3 regions of the Heyndrickxia sp. MSNUG genome follow, and region 3 is predicted to be linked to each of the others. Evidence: predicted binding sites of a transcription regulator. Region 3 holds the regulator's gene; each other region holds the start of a gene.

Region 1 (6,840 bases), 1.3 Mb from region 3:
ACATTGGGCACACAGATGAAGGCAACTGGAGAAGCGATGGCTATTGATCGAAGTTTTGAGCGTGCCTTTATTAAAGCAGTCAAATCACTGAATATCAAAACGCTGGATCTTAAGCTTCCTGCCATCTCACAATATACAGTTGGGCAGCTCTTTGATTTGGCAGCAAAACAGACCGACCAGCGGATTTTTGCGCTTCTTGAATTGCTTCGACGTGACGAGGACATTCATTTGCTGCACCAAAAAACAAATATTGATCTATTTTTCCTCGCTAAATTCAAGGCGATGATTGATATGGAAAAGATGATTGAAGGACTAAGCAGCGAACAGGTTACAGCCTCTGAGTTGAGACACATTAAAGAAAAAGGATTCAGCGATGAATTTTTAGCCAAAGAATGGAAGGTTACTGAGGAAAAGATTAGATTACTAAGAAAAAGTCATGGTGTAACACCAGTATATAAAATGGTCGATACATGTGCCGCTGAATTTGAATCTTCTTCAAATTATTTCTATTCCAGTTATTTTGGAGAAAATGAAGCACCTGCCGCAAGCAGCAGACGCAAGGTGTTAGTCATTGGCAGCGGGCCAATCAGCATCGGACAGGGAATTGAATTTGACTATTGCTCCGTACATGGGGTATTTGCCTTAAACGAAGAAGATGTAGAAACAATTATGATAAACAATAATCCGGAAACTGTAAGTACAGACTTTGCAATCTCAGACAGATTGTACTTTGAACCATTGATGATTGAAGATATTTTAAATGTCATCGAGAATGAGGGAATCCAAGAAGTGATCGTCCAGCTCGGCGGACAAACAGCTTTGAACCTGGCAAAGGGGCTTGAAGAAGCAGGTGTCCATCTGCTGGGAACGAGTTCTAAAACAATTGACTTATTTGAAGACCGGAACCAATTTTATCAGCTGCTTGATCAGTTGGATATCCCAAGAGTTAAAGGAGAAACAGCAGCGAATAAAACTGAGCTTCTGAGTGCTGTTGAACAATTGGGTTACCCTGTATTGATTCGTCCTTCTTATGTAATCGGCGGACTGAACATGGTGGTGATCGGTAATCGTCAAGAGCTATGCAATGCCATTGAGGCAGGGAAAATTCAGTATCCAATCCTAGTAGACCAATATCTTGAAGCAAAAGAGGCGGAGCTTGATCTTGCTTCAGATGGAGAACATGTTCTTATTCCAGCAATTATCGAACATATTGAAAAAACGGGTGTGCACTCAGGTGATAGCTTCTGTATGATCCCTGCCCGGAGCTTTTCAGCTGAAACAAAACAGCTGATGGCAGAATACGCAAAGAAAATCGTGACAGAAATTAACTATAAAGGATTAATGAACATCCAATTTATTGTGAATGGAAATGAAGTATTTCTGCTTGAAATCAATCCGCGTTCCAGCAGGACGATGCCAATAGTAAGCAAGATAGCCGGAGTGGAATTAGTGAAAAAAGCGACAAAAATATTGCTCGGGAAATACTTTTTGTCGAAAGACGAATTGCTGCTTGATTCTGATGCTCAGTTTAGTTGTGTAAAACATCCTGTTTTTTCAAACTTTGCTTTGAAGGGACTGGATTCCAAGACAGGTCCACAGATGATTTCCACTGGGGAAGGAATCAGTATCGCCTCATCAACGGAGGAGGCATTGAGCAAAAGTTTCCATTCCATTAATGGAAAACCTCTCAAAGGAGCAATCGCATTTGCAGATAAGTGTGATTTAGTGGAAGTAAGCAATCAATTCGATTCACCTGCTTTGGAAATGGTGGAGTATGATCAATGTGCTGATCACCAAAAAATCGTTGCGTTATTTTGTCCAGGGGAATCAGCTGGAGATACAGCATTAAGGGAATGGGCAATCAAAAACAGAAAAATCGTGCTGACACAAAAAGAGACATTGAAGGCACTTTTAAATAGCTCCTCAATTGAGAGCTGGGAGGTAAAGTCTTTGGGTGCATGGCATATAGAAACCAGTGAGGAAGTGATCGCAAAATGACCACAATTCAGCAGCTAGACGTTGATTTAAAAGGAAAAGATTTATTGACATTGGCAGACTTGGCTTCAGAGGAAATCATTGGCTTGATTGAAAAAGCGGTTGAACTTAAAGAAAAGACATTGAAAAAACAATTTGACCACCCATTGAAAGGCAAAATTCTAGGAATGATTTTCGATAAATCATCCACACGAACAAGAGTGTCATTTGAAGTAGGTATGATCCAGCTTGGCGGCAGTGCGCTTTACCTTAATGGAAATGACCTGCAGCTTGGTCGTGGAGAAACGATCGCTGATACTGCACAGGTGCTTTCTCAATATCTCGATGGCATTATGATCAGAACTTTTTCGCATAGTTCTGTAGAGGAGCTTGCCGAACATGCCGCAATCCCTGTCATTAACGGATTGACCGATCTTTATCATCCATGCCAGGCGCTCGCCGATTTACTGACTGTTTATGAAAAGAAGGGGAAGCTGGCAGGACTGAAGCTCGCTTATATCGGTGATGGCAACAATATGGCTCATTCATTGATGATTGCCTGTACAAAAGTCGGCATGGATGTATCCATTGCTGCACCGAAAGAGTATTTTCCCGACTCTGCTGTAACGGCAAAGTGTGAAAAGTTTGCAGAAATCAGTGGTGCGAAGCTGGTTATAACCGATTCGCCAACAGAAGCTGTAAAGGATGCTGATATCATCTACACAGATGTATGGACCAGTATGGGGCAGGAAGCTGAAAATGAACAAAGGCTTAAAGCTTTTCACGATTATCAGGTAAATGAGGATTTGCTTGATTTGGCAAAAAAGGATTACCTCTTTATGCATTGTCTGCCCGCGCACCGCGGAGAAGAAGTAAGTGCAGAAGTGATTGATGGTCCTCATTCTGTCGTATTCGACCAGGCAGGAAATCGACTGCATGCCCAAAAGGCGCTGCTTGTGGAAATTCTAAAGGATTAACTCGTGATTAACCAATCAAATGATTATAGATTAGGCTAAAAAGAACCGGCTGCAGTAGCAGCCGGTTTTGCTTGTCGAAAAAGATACAGTTCACAGATTAGTTATTGAAAACTTGTTGATTGTAGTGGAAGGCGCGTAGACTCCTCCGAAAATGCTAACACATTTCCATCGTGCGTGGGCAGGTTCGATGAAGCAAATCAATGTCCTGCGGGCTCAAGCTGGACAGGTGAGACCCCGCAGGAGCGAAGTGACGAGGAAGCTCAGCGCCAACCCCGCGGAAAGCGAAGCGCCTGGAACGGAAATCAACAGACCTGTTATACTTCCCACACAAGATGAAAAAACTGAAGACAAGCTCGCTTTAATCGAGTTTGTCTTCAGTCTGAACCGGCTGCAGCATAGCAGCCGGTTTTTAGCGTGAATTATGAAAAGAAAATAACAAGCGCCCCAACTATGAAACAGTAAATAGCAAAATATTTCAGGTTTCCTCGAGCCATAATATTCATGAACCATTTTAATGAAAAATATGATGCGATTAAAGATGCAAAAAATGCGAGCACATATGGAAGCGCCAATTCTTTCAAATAAGGATCTTTCACAATATCCGAAAATCCAAGAATCATTCCACCGACACTGACAGGTATATAAAGCAGGAAGGAATACCTTAATGCTGTTTCCTGTTTCATGCCAAGGCCCATAGCTGCTACGATTGTTGCACCCGACCGGCTTATGCCTGGAATTAGTGCGACTGCCTGAGCAAGTCCGACAATGATAGCATCACGGTAGCTCAGTTCACCATCACTTTTACGGCCCCGCATGTTCCGGATTATCCATAAAGCAAGTCCAGTCACTAAAAGAGTAATGCCTACTGTCTTGATCGATGCCAGGTTATCTTCGATAAAATCTCCGAATAGGATACCAATTACTCCTGCTGGAATGGTGCCGACGATCAAATAAATGATGAACATAAAATCTGATTTTGCTTCCGGGTCTTTGCTTTTAAGGTATGCTAATCCGTTAACAATTAAACGCTTGATGTCATCTTTATAAATTAGCAAAACGGCAAGTAATGACGCTGTATTGGCCAGAAGCGCAAAGCTCATCCCTTGAATTTCAAGACCAAAGAAATGTTCAGCAATCTCGAGGTGTCCGCTGGAGGAAACAGGAATAGGTTCCGTGATGCCCTGGAACAGGCCCAGAAATATGTATTTAATTAAGTCAAAAAGATTTTCCATACCAAATAAAGCTCCTCCAAAATATTTATTTTCTCTTTGGCTCTGTTAACGCTCACTGTTGTTTTTAAAACCTGTTGATTGTAGTGGAAGGCGAAGCGCCTGGAACGAAAATTAACAGCCGTGTGTAACAGAGCCTTCTCTTTAATAATTCAATACAAACTAATGTAACGTATATTTCATGTTAATTAAAGGATAAAGGCCTTCCAGATGTTTTTATAAATACTTTATGGTAATAAGCAGATAATAAAATAGCCGGAATACTTATTTTAAAGGAGGAAGGCAAAATGGGACAGAATCGTCAATTTCGCCCTGGACAAAAGGCGCCAAATAATGGAGTTTATATTGAAATCGGCGAGACAGGAAGCAATGTGAATAATCCCCAGAAGCTTAAGCTCAGTGCAGGAGATCGTTTTCCAGAAACCTCAAACCACAACCGCCTCTGGACTTACCAGAGAAAACCTTGAGGCATCAAAAGTGAAATGATTATCGTAAAGCCATCCAATACGGATGGCTTTACTTATTGGGAATTTTTATTATAATATAATTAAAGGTCAAAAATGGTCAAAGGAGTGGTTGTGTTGGATTTAAACAAAATGACAGAAAGCTTACAAAATGCATTTATATCGGCCCAAACCCTGGCTGTACAACATAACCATCAGGAAGTTGATGATCTGCATGTATTTCTATCCTTGCTTGGACAGGAAAACAATTTAGGTGCAACATTGCTTTCTGGTATGGGCATTGAAATGGGAAAGCTTAACAATGATTTAAAGATAGCATTGGATAAAAAGCCCCAGGTATCCGGCAGTGGTGTGGAACAGGGGAAATTATATATTACGGCAGCACTTCAAAAGGTTTTGGCTCAAGCCGAAAAGGAAATGGCACTGTTAGATGATGAATTTTTATCAGTAGAGCATGTTCTGCTTGCTGCTATCGATACTGCTTCCTCAGAAGCAGGTTCTGTCCTCAGAAAGCTAGGATTATCAAGAGCAAATTTATTACCGAGAATTCAAGAGGTTAGGGGGAACCAGAGAGTGACTTCACAAAATCCAGAGGCTACCTATGAAGTATTAAAGAAATATGGTCGTGATCTTGTAGAAGAAGTCAGAATTGGGAAGGTCGATCCTGTAATCGGCCGTGATGGGGAGATTCGCAATGTCATCCGCATTCTCTCAAGAAAGACGAAGAACAACCCGGTTTTGATCGGCGAGCCCGGTGTAGGTAAGACAGCAATTGTAGAAGGTCTTGCACAGAGAATCGTTCGGAAGGATGTTCCTGAAGGTCTAAAGGATAAGACAATATTTGCACTTGATATGAGTGCCTTGATTGCCGGTGCCAAATTCCGCGGTGAGTTTGAGGAGCGGTTAAAGGCTGTATTGAATGAAGTGAAAAAAAGCGAAGGGAAAATCCTTCTGTTTATTGATGAACTTCATACGATTGTCGGTGCCGGCAAAACGGAAGGTGCAATGGACGCAGGAAATATGTTAAAACCGATGCTCGCCCGCGGGGAGCTCCATTGTATTGGAGCTACGACTCTGGATGAACACCGGAAGTATATTGAAAAGGACCCAGCGCTTGAACGAAGGTTCCAGCAAGTATTAGTACAGGAGCCAGACGTTGAGGATACAGTTTCGATTTTAAGAGGATTGAAGGAAAGATTTGAAATCCACCATGGGGTGAATATCCATGACCGGGCACTTGTTGCGGCAGCGACCTTGTCTGATCGATATATCACCGACCGTTTCCTGCCTGACAAGGCCATTGACCTCGTCGATGAAGCCTGTGCAATGATCCGGACTGAGATTGACTCAATGCCCACTGAGCTTGATGAAGTGACAAGGAGAGTCATGCAGCTTGAAATAGAAGAAGCGGCCCTTACAAAGGAAAAGGATGATGCCAGCCGTGATCGGCTTGAAGGACTTCAGGCAGAACTGGCCAACCTTCGCGAAAAAGCAAATGAAATGAAGGCAAGATGGCTGATGGAAAAGGAAGGAATCCAGAGGGTTCAAGAAAAACGCGAACTTTTGGAAAAGCTTCGCCGTGAACTGGAAAAAGCAGAAAACGATTATGACTTAAACAAGGCTGCTGAATTAAGGCATGGAAGCATTCCTTCTCTTGAAAAAGAACTGAAGGAGCTTGAAACGGAAGTAAGTGCAAATGCTGGAGAAAGACTCCTTAGAGAAGAAGTGACAGAGGAAGAGATAGCGTCCATCGTTGCTCGCTGGACTGGCATTCCGGTCATGAAGCTGGTCGAAGGCGAGAGGGAGAAGCTGCTTAAGCTCGAAAGCGTCCTTCATCAGCGTGTGGTTGGACAGGAGGAAGCTGTATCACTTGTATCAGATGCCGTTCTAAGGGCAAGAGCTGGAATCAAGGATCCAAACAGGCCGATTGGTTCGTTCATTTTCCTAGGACCTACAGGCGTCGGAAAAACAGAGCTAGCCAAAACGCTTGCCCAGTCTTTATTTGACAGTGAGGAACATATTATCCGCATTGATATGTCAGAGTATATGGAAAAGCATGCAGTATCCCGATTGATCGGTGCGCCACCCGGATATGTAGGTTATGAAGAAGGCGGCCAGCTTACAGAAGCTGTAAGAAGGAATCCTTATTCTGTCATCCTGCTTGACGAAATAGAAAAAGCACATCCTGAAGTCTTC
Region 2 (6,840 bases), 740 kb from region 3:
TCCGCCTGTCACAGCAATGATATTCTTGCTATGCAGAAGACTTTGCATGCAATCGGCAGTCGCGCGGCCAAGTTCGCTTTTCACCCATGGTGAGCGGTCACTATCCCCAGGGACAACAATCACCCTCCGGATGCCCATGCTCTCCTTTAGCTTGCGCTCTAATGAGTTAATACCCATTATATCGCGCATTACACTATCAAGACTTTCCAGTATATCTTTTCCCTCATTCGTCAGTGTCATTCCCTGAACCGACATCGAGATCAGATTCTGGTCCTTCAAAAATTCCACCTCTGAACGCAAAACCCTCTCTGTCAGGTTCAAGCTGACGGAAAGGTTTCTCCTGCCTACTGGCTGCATCACGTTTATGTACTGCAGGATGAGGTATCGTTTTTGCATAACTTGCATTAAATCGGGCAATATTCTTTTTTGAATATCAATGAGCGAATCGTGCATAATGATATTCTCCTTTTTCACTGTTGGTCATAAAATGTCCCGCTAAGACATATTATGTCCCACCTGCGGTAAAAAAAATCACCCCTGCTACAGATTTCATTTTAACAGGAGTGAAAACTCAATTCAACTAATAAACTCAAGGTTTTTTCTTGTAAACGCTTCACTTATGAATTTTTTGTTCACAATGCCATATTGAAGCTCTTCCCCGTCCAATTCCACGACCGGAATCATGATTCCATACTTTTCTACGAGCTGATCATCAAGGTCAATGTTGATTTCTTCTATTGTAAAATTCCACTGTTGCTGCAAGTCCTCAAGTACTTCCCTGGCTGTCTCGCACAGGTGGCAGCGTGGCCGGGAATAAAGTTTGACTGTTTTTTTCATGAGTTCTCCTTTAAATGATTTCTTTTTTATCTTGGCTCTGTTAAAGCTCAATGTTGTTTTTTAAACCTGTTGATTGTAGTGGAAGGCGCGAAGACTCCTGCGGGCGCAACTGGTCAGGTGAGACCCCGCAGGAGCAAAGCGACGAGGAGGCTCAGCGCCAGCCCCGCGGAAAGCGAAGCGCCTGGAACGAAAATCAACAGCCCTGTTTAACAGAGCCTTTATCTTTGAATTGACTAAGCAATACCTAATATTTATTCCGAAAAAACCGATTGGATTATATTCCGGAATTTTGCGTTTTATTCCGGAAAAATCAATTATATTCCGGAATTTTGCGTTTTATTCCGGAAAAATCAATTATATTCCGGAATTTTGCGTTTTATTCCGGAAAAGTCAGTTATATTCCGGAATTCTATGTTTTATTCCGAAATCATAAAAAACAAACCATGTAAAATCAATCAAAACGTTTCCGCTTTGAGGAAGAAGGGATGCCAAGCTGGTCACGGTATTTGGCTACGGTTCTCCGGGAAACCACCATGCCTTCCCTCTCTTTTAACATTTCGACGATATCCTGATCCGAAACTGGCTTTTGCTTATTTTCTTCTTTTATATAAGCTTCGATCGCTGCTTTTACCTTTTGCGATGAAGCTTGATCGTTTTCTGTAGTTTGCACAGCACTTGTGAAAAAATATTTCAGTTCATAAGTACCGGCTGGTGTCTGCATATATTTTTCCCTGACGGTCCGGCTTACCGTAGATTCATGGATTTCAAGTTCCTCAGCGACTTCCCTCATCGTCATCGGATTCAAGTGGGCGGGTCCAATCAGGAAAAACTCCCTTTGCTTTTCAATGATCTTCATCGAAACCTTTAACAGCGTCTCCTTCCGTTGCTCAAGGCTGCGCTGGATCCATTGAAAATCCCCCTGTTTTTCCTGGAGGAATTTATTCACTTCCTGATCTTTATGGTTTGAAAGCTGACGGTAATATCCTTCATTAAATGAGATTTTGGGGATCAAGGCATCAAACACACTGACTGACAGCTCTTCGCCGTCACGCTTCACCACCACGTCAGGTACGATGTAAGCGGGCTTCTCTCTTTGAAAAATAGCTCCTGGCTTTGGATTTAGCTGCTGGACATAATCATGGACTTTTTGGATGTCCTTTATATCAATACTCAGCATTTTCGCCAGTGCTTTCCACTTTTTCTCGGCAAAAAGCAGGAAGTGTTCAGCGATGATCCTTTTGGATAGCTCATTTTCTGGTGTTGGGTTCTTACGCTCCAGTTGAAGGAGCAGGCACTCTTGAAGGTCCCGAGCGGCGATTCCCGCTGGATCCAGGGCCTTTAGTTTTTTCAGCACTGAATTTACGGCTTCTTCTGGCTGGTTCAGTCTTTTTGTAAGGTCATCCTTCAGGTAACCGTTTTCATCTATCGTTTCAATTAATACATGTAAAATTTGTTTTTCTTCAGGTGTAACATGAAGCAGATTTAATTGTGAAAGGAGATAGTTTTCGAGAGTCTCGCTTTCACTCGAGCCAATTTGCTCAATCAGGTTTTTCTGATCACGCTCGAAAGTCTTTTTCAACGTCTTTCTCGTGCGGTCCATACTTGAATCAAAAGTAGTGATATTTTTAAAGTCAACTTGAATCAGGGGATTTTCCATTGATTTAGCTTCAAGAAAAGCAGCAAGCTCCTGAGCAGAGTACTGCAAAAGCGCAATCGCCTGAGAAAGCTCTTGAGTCATTGCCAATTTTAATGTCTGCTTCTGCCATAATCCGGCTTTAAGATCCATCTAAATCACCCCTGCACTTATTTTACATGATAAATAGACATTGGTGTATGGAAAGAATTTGGCATCGCTTTCAAAATTGGCCATAATGCTTTGGTCAAATCGAAATAAGAAAAAACCCCTTGCCTAAAATCAGACAAGAGGTTTTGGCAGCGCCCTCGGCAGGAATCGAACCCACATTAAAAATAATGAAAGAGAAACACCTAAAACATTCCTCAAAACAAGACTAACTTTGACCTAAGCTTTAATCCCAATTAAAGCAAATATTAATCCTAACAAAACGAAAATCATAGGTAAAAATATGCTTACACTAGGATGTACTCCATTATTGATTACTAGGCAACATCCTTTATGGTAACTCATTTATCATTCTTAAAGTAATGAACAGGACGGATTTCAATACGCCAGCCAAACTCTTCCCCTCTGCTGATTTGTGTTGTCGGATGCAGAGAGGCTAGCTGGATCGCCTCATCCATTCCCTCTGCTTCAAAAATAAATATGCTGCCGATCAGCTCTTTCGTTTCTGTAAACGGACCATCTGTTACGATAACCTTACCGTTTACACGGCGTAAGCTTTTGGTCTCTGACTCCAGACCAGCATCAATCAGCACCTTACCGCTTTCATAAAAATTCTCAACGACAGGCTGGCATTCACTCATAACGGCATCAATCTCTGCCCTTGGGCGTGCATCCATTTTTTCAGGGTTGAAATAGCCCATACATAAAAATATCATTATCATCTCTCCTAGATCACTCAGATTTTTGTATCTATTGAAAATTGTTTATATCAACAGCCGTTCTTCTAGATTTTTTTATTACCTTCTCTTTATTTCCATAAAAAGTTGCCATTCTCCTTTAAGGAAAAACGCATCCATTGTTTTTCGTCATTTATATTCACGAGCATGTATTCAAATATGTTCTCCCTCAAGCATTCAAAATTCGCCCTGGCTACGTAACATTCTGCCGTAGTTGCCCTCTGGATTCTGGATATGATTTGTATTGATTTTTCAGATGTCCGTTACAGGAATATCAAGATCTACGTAAGCACTAACCGTTTGCATTCACTTCTTCTGATAATACTTAACGGTTTCGCTCGAAAGTCAACAATAGGAAAAAAATTCATTAACTGCGTCGTTAAAGGTTACTGATTTATTCTGAGTAGTTGTTGGAATAGTGTCTAGCGCTCGAGCTAAGGGATTAGTAACGCCTTTTCTGCGCCGCATAGAAGAGCCCCCTTCGAAAAGATTCGTAAGGCTGGCTATATATTTACGTGGTAATATCGTGGTTTTTCTAACGGTAAAATAACGCAAAAAAAATGCCCCCACGTTCATAATAGAACGCAGAGGCACTGCAAACTAACGAAAATATAAGCGCCCTCGGCAGGAATCGAACCCACATCTCAAGAACCGGAATCTTACGTGCTATCCGTTGCACCACGAGGGCCTATTTTTAATAGTTGTACCGCTTAACCAAGTTAGCGTTACGCTTACCTATTATAGGGTAGATTCATTGGCTTTGCAAGACTGATTTTTTGTTTAAAATGTGCAATCATGGGTAAGATGGATACGGTAGAGTTAATTGGTCAAAATGATCAAATTTATTGTCGAACAGTTTCTAAAGGCTTTGTAAGCGATTCGTTTGACCTTTATTGACCATGCGTGTATCATTAAAATACATAGCTATTCTGGCAAACAAACCAATTACTGCCAGCTTGCTTACTGCCGTTACATGGCACTGAAGATCTTTATGCTAAAGGAGGAAAACAAACATGAACTTGATTCCTACAGTTATTGAACAAACGAATCGTGGCGAACGGGCATATGACATTTATTCCCGCCTTTTAAAGGATCGCATCATTATGCTAGGAAGCGGGATTGATGACCATGTCTCCAATTCAATCGTAGCCCAGCTATTATTCCTGGAAGCTGAAAACCCAGAAAAAGACATATCCATCTACATCAATAGCCCTGGCGGCAGCATCACTGCCGGTATGGCAATCTACGATACAATGCAGTTCATCAGACCGGATGTACAAACAATCTGTATCGGTATGGCTGCATCAATGGGTGCATTCTTACTTGCTGCTGGAACTAAAGGGAAGCGTTATGCCCTTCCAAACAGTGAAGTCATGATTCACCAGCCACTTGGCGGTGCCCAAGGTCAAGCGACTGAAATTGAAATCGCTGCTAAGCGCATTCTTTTCCTTCGTGAAAAATTGAATACCATCCTTTCTGAGCGCACTGGCCAGCCTCTTGACGTAATCGCTAAGGATACAGACCGCGATAACTTCATGACAGCTGAGCGTGCAAAAGAATATGGTCTAGTAGACCAAATCATTACACGCAACGTGCTTGAAGAAAAGAAAGATAAGTAATTTTTAAAAAAACTCGTTCCTTTAAAGGGAACGAGTTTTTTGATTAATTTTCTTTTTGGATATATTCAGCAAGCTTTTCCAAAGCTTCCTCTTCATCATTGCCTTCCGCGATTAAGTTTACAGATGCACCGGCACTTACGGCAAGGCTCATCAATCCCATGATGCTCTTCGCATTTACCTTTTTCCCATCCTTCTCAAGGAAAATATCGGATGAGAAGCGGTTCGCTTCCTGTACAAACAATGCTGCCGGGCGAGCTTGTAAACCAGTTTTCAACTTCACTTCAACCTGTTTTTCTACCATTTTGTTATTTCCTCCTCTAACCCTCTATTTATTTATGATCTGTCCGGCTCGCAGTTTGTCTGCGATTTCATCGATCTTTCTCAGCCGGTGATTGATTCCTGATTTACTGATGGCACCGCCGGTAACCATCTCCCCGAGCTCTTTCAACGTAACATCCTGGTAATCGACCCGAAGCTGGGCGATCTCCCTTAGCTTATCCGGTAAAATGTGCAGACCTACCGTATCCCGGATATAACGAATATTTTCAACCTGACGAAGAGCTGCGCCAATCGTCTTGTTCAAGTTAGCAGTTTCACAATTCACCAGGCGATTAACCGAGTTTCTCATATCCCGGACAATCCGGATATCCTCGAATCTCATCAACGCATTATGTCCGCCGACAATGTTCAGAAACTCTGTAATTTTTTCCGCCTCTTTTAAATAGGTGATAAATCCTTTCTTCCGTTCGAGCGTTTTGCTGTTCAGTCCAAAAGTATTCATCAATTCACATAACGATTCATTATGCTCCTGGTACATGGATGCAATCTCCAAATGGTAGGAAGAAGTCTCCGGGTTATTGACGGAACCTCCGGCAAGGAATGCACCTCTAAGATAAGAACGCTTACAACATTTCTTTTTCACTAGTTCTTGGGAAATATCATGAATGATTTCAAAGCCTTCTCCTAAAATCTTCAAATCCTCCAGAATTTCTCGGGCCGATTCCTTCAAGCGGACAATATAAACATTATTCTTTTTCAGCCGCATTTTTTTGCGGACAAGCAGTTCTACCTGGACCTGATAGCTTTTTTTGATCAGGGTATAGATCCGCCGTGCAATGGCAGCATTTTCAGTCTGAATGTCTACGATGAGCTTACGATTTGAGAAGGAAAGGGAACCATTCATCCTGATCAGGGCGGAAAGTTCCGCTATGGAGCAGCAGCCCTTTGTATCAATGTTCGTGAGTTCCTTTTTTGTTTCCGAAGCAAACGACAACCTTCTCACCCCCTAAATATAGAAAGCACAAGCGCTTCTGATTAGCCTAAAAAGTTCCATACATCGATTTTCTCGGTGTTTAAGCAGAACTTAAGAGGACTGGTCTCTCAAGTAACTGATGGAATGGCATTCACTGGACAGAACGACCTCTTCAGGCGCTTGAACTGTTTTTGACAATACTGTCTATTTTTTCGGCTATGCTAGTTGGTTTCCGCTCCAATCACCAGGTGCTAAAAATCAACATTGACCTTAACACAGCCATTTTTTAAGGAGACAAACGCTTGCATCTTATATTACGCGTTATATCTCTTTTTAGTTTCATTTAAAATCATAGAATACAAAATTTCTGATACTTTTTTGGTATCATGCCTGATCACATTTCCATCAAGCTCTGCTATTTCCTCCTGAACGATCTCAATCCCAAGAGCCATCAACTTTTCCAAATCAAAATGAACGGGTTGTGCGAGCTCCTCTTTATAACGCAGCTCGACATCTGGAGGGATTGTTTCATTATTCACAAGAATCGTATCGATAAATGCACAATCCATATGGTCATAGATTGCCTTGATATGG
Region 3 (6,840 bases):
AGGTGAAAAGCACCCCGGAAGGGGAGTGAAATAGATCCTGAAACCGTGTGCCTACAAGTAGTCAGAGCCCGTTAATGGGTGATGGCGTGCCTTTTGTAGAATGAACCGGCGAGTTACGATCCCATGCAAGGTTAAGTTGAGAAGACGGAGCCGCAGCGAAAGCGAGTCTGAATAGGGCGAATGAGTATGTGGTCGTAGACCCGAAACCAGGTGATCTACCCATGTCCAGGGTGAAGGTTGGGTAACACCAACTGGAGGCCCGAACCCACGCACGTTGAAAAGTGCGGGGATGAGGTGTGGGTAGCGGAGAAATTCCAATCGAACTTGGAGATAGCTGGTTCTCTCCGAAATAGCTTTAGGGCTAGCCTCACGTTGTAAGAGTCTTGGAGGTAGAGCACTGTTTGGACTAGGGGCCCTCATCGGGTTACCGAATTCAGACAAACTCCGAATGCCAAAGACTTATCCGTGGGAGTCAGACTGCGAGTGATAAGATCCGTAGTCAAAAGGGAAACAGCCCAGACCACCAGCTAAGGTCCCAAAGTATACGTTAAGTGGAAAAGGATGTGGAGTTGCTTAGACAACCAGGATGTTGGCTTAGAAGCAGCCACCATTTAAAGAGTGCGTAATAGCTCACTGGTCGAGTGACTCTGCGCCGAAAATGTACCGGGGCTAAACGTATCACCGAAGCTGTGGATTGACATCTTTGATGTCAGTGGTAGGAGAGCGTTCTAAGGGCGTTGAAGCTAGACCGTAAGGACTGGTGGAGCGCTTAGAAGTGAGAATGCCGGTATGAGTAGCGAAAGATGGGTGAGAATCCCATCCACCGAATGCCTAAGGTTTCCTGAGGAAGGCTCGTCCTCTCAGGGTTAGTCGGGACCTAAGCCGAGGCCGAAAGGCGTAGGCGATGGACAACAGGTTGATATTCCTGTACCACCTCTTTATCGTTTGAGCAATGGGGGGACGCAGTAGGATAGGGTAAGCGCGCTGTTGGATATGCGCGTCTAAGCAGTAAGGCTGCAAGTGAGGCAAATCCCGCTTGCGTGAAGGCTGAGCTGTGACAGCGAGGGAAATATAGTACCGAAGTTCCTGATTTCACACTGCCAAGAAAAGCCTCTAGCGAGATAAAAGGTGCCCGTACCGCAAACCGACACAGGTAGGCGAGGAGAGAATCCTAAGGTGAGCGAGAGAACTCTCGTTAAGGAACTCGGCAAAATGACCCCGTAACTTCGGGAGAAGGGGTGCTCATTTGGGTGAATAGCCTAGATGAGCCGCAGTGAATAGGCCCAGGCGACTGTTTAGCAAAAACACAGGTCTCTGCGAAGCCGCAAGGCGAAGTATAGGGGCTGACGCCTGCCCGGTGCTGGAAGGTTAAGAGGAGGGGTTAGCGCAAGCGAAGCTCTGAATCGAAGCCCCAGTAAACGGCGGCCGTAACTATAACGGTCCTAAGGTAGCGAAATTCCTTGTCGGGTAAGTTCCGACCCGCACGAAAGGCGTAACGATCTGGGCACTGTCTCAACGAGAGACTCGGTGAAATTATAGTACCTGTGAAGATGCAGGTTACCCGCGACAGGACGGAAAGACCCCGTGGAGCTTTACTGTAGCCTGATATTGAATTTTGGTACAGCTTGTACAGGATAGGTAGGAGCCTGAGAAACCGGAGCGCCAGCTTCGGTGGAGGCGTCGGTGGGATACTACCCTGGCTGTATTGAAATTCTAACCCACGCCCCTGATCGGGGCGGGAGACAGTGTCAGGTGGGCAGTTTGACTGGGGCGGTCGCCTCCTAAAGAGTAACGGAGGCGCCCAAAGGTTCCCTCAGAATGGTTGGAAATCATTCGCAGAGTGTAAAGGCACAAGGGAGCTTGACTGCGAGACCTACAAGTCGAGCAGGGACGAAAGTCGGGCTTAGTGATCCGGTGGTTCCGCATGGAAGGGCCATCGCTCAACGGATAAAAGCTACCCCGGGGATAACAGGCTTATCTCCCCCAAGAGTCCACATCGACGGGGAGGTTTGGCACCTCGATGTCGGCTCATCGCATCCTGGGGCTGTAGTCGGTCCCAAGGGTTGGGCTGTTCGCCCATTAAAGCGGTACGCGAGCTGGGTTCAGAACGTCGTGAGACAGTTCGGTCCCTATCCGTCGTGGGCGCAGGAAATTTGAGAGGAGCTGTCCTTAGTACGAGAGGACCGGGATGGACGCACCGCTGGTGTACCAGTTGTCTTGCCAAAGGCATCGCTGGGTAGCTATGTGCGGACGGGATAAGTGCTGAAAGCATCTAAGCATGAAGCCCCCCTCAAGATGAGATTTCCCATAGCGCAAGCTAGTAAGAACCCTGAAAGATGATCAGGTTGATAGGTCAGAGGTGGAAGCGCGGTGACGTGTGGAGCTGACTGATACTAATCGTTCGAGGACTTAACCAAATATAGATTACTCGTTCTTCTAAATTCTTCTTACACATTATCTAGTTTTGAGGGAACAAAACCTCAAACAAAATAGTCTGGTGGCGATAGCGAGAAGGTCACACCCGTTCCCATACCGAACACGGAAGTTAAGCTTCTCAGCGCCGATGGTAGTTGGGGGTTTCCCCCTGTGAGAGTAGGACGCCGCCGGGCAAACGAAAGAACAGCTGTAATGGCTGTTCTTTTTTTGTTTCTTCAGAAGGGTAAAATCAGAAGTTTGTATCCGGTTAATAAAAATATGGTGACGTCTTATTGATATTCTATTGGCCTTCAACAGTCTTATATGGAGAATTGGGAATTAGAATCTGAGTTGCCAAGATTTAATTGGTTTCCCTATTTAACTAACTTAAAAAAACCATTCCCTTATAACTCTTTTATATTTAATCTGTTGTGTTTTAGACCTTTTCCTAATTAAAGCCCTTTTTTATAGTTTGGCTATTTAATTGTGCGTTTTACTACGGTTTAAGAGTCAAAACCCCTTCATTCCATTAGAGAAATAATTCATTTACTAGTTTATAGGGATATATCACTAGTTAGTAGCGATTATCACCAGTTGGAATGCTTTTTTCACCTGTAAAGCCCATTTTACGTATTTATAGCTTAAGACTCTAGAAAAAACTGAAACAGAAGAACCGTCCCCAAAAAACTTCTTCATTCTCCACTGTGACAAGTTTCCACTCTAATTTAAATGGGTATAATAACCAACACCCCCACTTAGTAGGTTTTGGCATACATAAATTTGGCGAAAATAAATACAGATGCATTAATTGCAAGGGTAAAAAATTTTTTGTATAATTAAAGTCAAATATAGTCAAAGTCAGATAGGGGGAGGTTTAGTGAGGAATATATCGGACATCATAGAACATTACCTCAAGCAGGTTTTGGAAATGAGCGACCAGGATATCGTTGAAATCAAGCGTAGCGAAATCGCCGATAAATTTCAATGCGTGCCGTCCCAAATCAATTATGTCATCAATACTAGATTCACGATTGAACGAGGTTACCTTGTTGAAAGTAAGCGGGGCGGAGGCGGATATATCCGTATCATCAAAGTCCAGGTTTATGATCATGCACACTTGATTGATGATTTATTGTCTTTGATTCACACACGGATTTCTCAAAGCAGTGCTGAAGATGTCATTTACCGTTTAGTGGAGGAAGATGTTGTGACGAACCGCGAAGCGAAAATCATGCTGAGCGTTTTAGACAGGTCTGTTCTGTATATTGAACTTCCGCTGCGGGATGAGCTTCGCTCGAGAATGCTAAAGGCAATGTTGATGGCATTGAAATATAAATAATATCAGAACAGAGGTAAAGAGGTGAGGGCATGATCTGCCAAGAGTGTAATCAGAGGCCGGCAACGCTGCACTTCACAAATTTTTTAAACGGCGAAAAAACTGAGCTTCATTTATGTGAACGGTGCGCACAGGAAAAAGGCGAAATGTTTATGATGAACAACGGACCAGCTTTTTCGATCAATAGCCTGCTTGCTGGATTGTTGAATATGCAGCCAGGTTTTACTGAGGAAAAGAAGGAAGCCTTTCAAGCGGAGGAAATCCTTCAATGTCCGCAATGTTCAATGACTTTTCCTCAGTTTGTGAAAGTCGGCAGGTTTGGATGTGCAACTTGCTACGATGCCTTCAGGGATCAGCTGACTCCCATCATTAGAAGGCTCCATAGCGGGAATTACACACATAATGGAAAAATCCCTAAAAGGATCGGCGGGGATATCCATTTAAGGAAAAAAGTTGATGATTTGAAGCAAGCATTGAAAAATCTTATCTCAGATGAAGAATTCGAAAAAGCTGCTGAGACGCGGGACCAGATAAGAGATCTGGAAAGGAAATTAGCAAGGAAGCAAGAGGGAGGGGAGTAGACTTGTCATTAGAGAAGTTTATCAGTCAGGCTGTCAGTTCCTGGATGAGTGATGATGGACCTGATTCTGACATTGTCCTCAGCTCTCGAATACGTTTTGCCAGAAACCTTGATGAATTCAATTTTCCTACGTTGTTTACTAACGGTGAAGCTGAGGCAGTCATTGACGCAATAACGGAACGGGTAAACAATAGCCACATTCCAATCGTTGAGCATTTAGAAATGATAAAGATGGATGAGATCCCACAATTACAAAAAAGAGTACTTGTCGAGAAACATTTAATTAGTCCCCATCTCTCCGAAAACGGCATTCATGGAGCATGTCTTTTATCCGAAAATGAAGAAATCAGCATTATGATCAACGAGGAAGACCATTTAAGGATTCAATGTTTATTCCCTGGATTCCAGCTGACGGAAGCCATGAAGGCTGCAAATGAGATTGATGATTGGCTGGAAGAGCATGTGAATTATGCTTTCGATGAGAAATTTGGTTATTTGACCAGCTGCCCGACTAACGTCGGAACGGGTCTAAGGGCTTCTGTCATGATGCACCTTCCAGGTTTGGTCCTGACGCAGCAAATGAACAGGATTGTGCCGGCGATTAATCAGCTTGGGTTGGTGGTAAGGGGTATATACGGCGAGGGCAGTGAAGCTCTCGGTAATATTTTTCAAATCTCCAATCAAATCACATTAGGAAAATCTGAAGAAGACATCGTAGAAGACTTGAAAAGCGTGGTAAGCCAGATAATATCTCAGGAAAGGTCGTCCCGGGAAGCATTAGCGAAAACTTCTAACATACAATTAGAAGACAGAGTCTTTCGTTCATATGGAATTCTGGCAAACAGCCGGATCATTGAAACGAAGGAAGCTGCCCGATGCCTGTCAGACTTGCGGCTTGGCATTGATATGGGGTATATAAAAAATATATCAAAATCGATTTTAAATGAACTGATGATTTTAACTCAACCAGGGTTTTTACAGCAGTATGCGGGCGGGCCGCTCCGGCCAAACGAAAGGGATATCCGCAGGGCTGCTTTAATAAGAGAACGATTAAAAATGGAAACAAAAGAAGAGTCAGGAGGATGATCTTATGATGTTTGGACGATTTACAGAGAGAGCACAGAAAGTATTGGCACTCGCACAGGAAGAGGCAATCCGCCTTGGACATAACAATATCGGTACAGAACACATCTTACTTGGCCTTGTGCGTGAAGGAGAAGGCATCGCCGCAAAGGCTTTATACGGTTTGGGCCTTGGTGCCGAGAAAATCCAGAAGGAAGTTGAGAACCTGATTGGCCGAGGCCAGGAAACTTCCCAGACCATTCACTATACGCCAAGAGCTAAAAAGGTCATCGAGCTTTCAATGGATGAAGCAAGAAAACTTGGACACTCTTATGTTGGCACAGAGCACATCCTTCTTGGTCTGATCCGTGAAGGAGAAGGTGTTGCTGCCAGAGTGCTGAATAACCTAGGTGTAAGCTTGAATAAAGCACGCCAGCAGGTTCTGCAGTTGTTAGGCAGCAATGAAACATCCGGCCATCAGGGGGGCGGGGCAGCCAATGCCAACACACCGACGCTTGATAGCCTTGCAAGGGACTTAACTGCGATTGCAAGAGAAGGAAGCCTTGACCCTGTTATCGGCCGAAGCAAGGAAATCCAGAGAGTTATCGAGGTGCTTAGCCGCCGGACAAAGAACAACCCTGTATTGATCGGGGAGCCCGGTGTAGGTAAAACAGCGATTGCTGAAGGGTTGGCACAGCAAATCGTGAATAATGAAGTTCCTGAGATTCTTCGCGATAAGCGCGTTATGACTCTTGATATGGGAACTGTTGTAGCGGGAACTAAATACCGCGGTGAATTTGAAGACCGACTGAAAAAGGTGATGGATGAAATCCGCCAGGCGGGCAACATCATTCTGTTCATCGATGAGCTTCATACATTGATTGGTGCTGGTGGAGCAGAAGGTGCGATTGATGCTTCCAATATCCTTAAGCCGTCACTTGCTCGCGGGGAGCTTCAATGCATCGGGGCAACGACGCTGGATGAATACCGTAAATATATTGAAAAAGACGCCGCATTAGAAAGACGTTTCCAGCCTATTACAGTTGATGAACCAACCGCTGAGGAGTCCGTCCAAATTTTAAAAGGGCTGAGAGACCGTTATGAAGCACACCACAGAGTATCGATTACGGATGCGGCGATTGAAGCGGCAGTAAAGCTGTCTGACCGTTATATCTCTGACCGTTTCCTTCCGGATAAAGCAATTGACTTGATTGACGAAGCTGGTTCAAAGGTGCGCCTGCGCTCTTACACTACTCCGCCAAATCTTAAGGAGCTTGAGGTGAAGCTGGAGGAAGTGCGCAAGGAAAAGGATGCTTCTGTACAAAGCCAGGAGTTTGAAAAAGCTGCTTCTTTAAGGGATACAGAACAGCGCCTGCGTGAACAGCTTGAAAATACGAAGAAAACTTGGAAAGAAAAACAGGGTAAGGAAAATAGCGAGGTTACAGTC

The links. Region 3 encodes CtsR, which represses protease genes until heat stress. Its sites were predicted from a motif close to ATGGTCAATAAAGGTCAAACA; they were not measured.
Region 1: clpB (ATP-dependent chaperone ClpB) is a predicted target of CtsR. The motif match lies at 4,731-4,751, and genes of this name have one in related genera.
Region 2: clpP (ATP-dependent Clp endopeptidase proteolytic subunit ClpP) is a predicted target of CtsR. The motif match lies at 4,256-4,276, and genes of this name have one in related genera.

What each region holds. Positions count from the first base shown of each region.
Region 1 is NZ_CP150978.1:1,374,504-1,381,343, forward strand. Features, by position in the region: gene AABM38_RS06740 (carbamoyl phosphate synthase large subunit) at 1-1,998, shown strand, start outside; gene argF (ornithine carbamoyltransferase) at 1,995-2,951, shown strand; gene AABM38_RS06750 (undecaprenyl-diphosphate phosphatase) at 3,371-4,183, opposite strand; gene AABM38_RS06755 (YjzC family protein) at 4,468-4,647, shown strand; gene clpB (ATP-dependent chaperone ClpB) at 4,762-6,840, shown strand, end outside.
Region 2 is NZ_CP150978.1:4,208,244-4,215,083, forward strand. Features, by position in the region: gene AABM38_RS21280 (sugar-binding transcriptional regulator) at 1-453, opposite strand, end outside; gene AABM38_RS21285 (glutaredoxin family protein) at 577-837, opposite strand; gene rpoN (RNA polymerase factor sigma-54) at 1,289-2,623, opposite strand; gene AABM38_RS21295 (YciI family protein) at 2,980-3,354, opposite strand; tRNA gene AABM38_RS21300 (tRNA-Arg) at 3,992-4,063, opposite strand; gene clpP (ATP-dependent Clp endopeptidase proteolytic subunit ClpP) at 4,389-4,994, shown strand; gene AABM38_RS21310 (HPr family phosphocarrier protein) at 5,038-5,295, opposite strand; gene whiA (DNA-binding protein WhiA) at 5,320-6,267, opposite strand; gene AABM38_RS21320 (YvcK family protein) at 6,561-6,840, opposite strand, start outside.
Region 3 is NZ_CP150978.1:104,209-111,048, forward strand. Features, by position in the region: rRNA gene AABM38_RS00550 (23S ribosomal RNA) at 1-2,417, shown strand, start outside; rRNA gene rrf (5S ribosomal RNA) at 2,494-2,609, shown strand; gene AABM38_RS00560 (CtsR family transcriptional regulator) at 3,293-3,754, shown strand; gene AABM38_RS00565 (UvrB/UvrC motif-containing protein) at 3,784-4,332, shown strand; gene AABM38_RS00570 (protein arginine kinase) at 4,335-5,417, shown strand; gene clpC (ATP-dependent protease ATP-binding subunit ClpC) at 5,422-6,840, shown strand, end outside.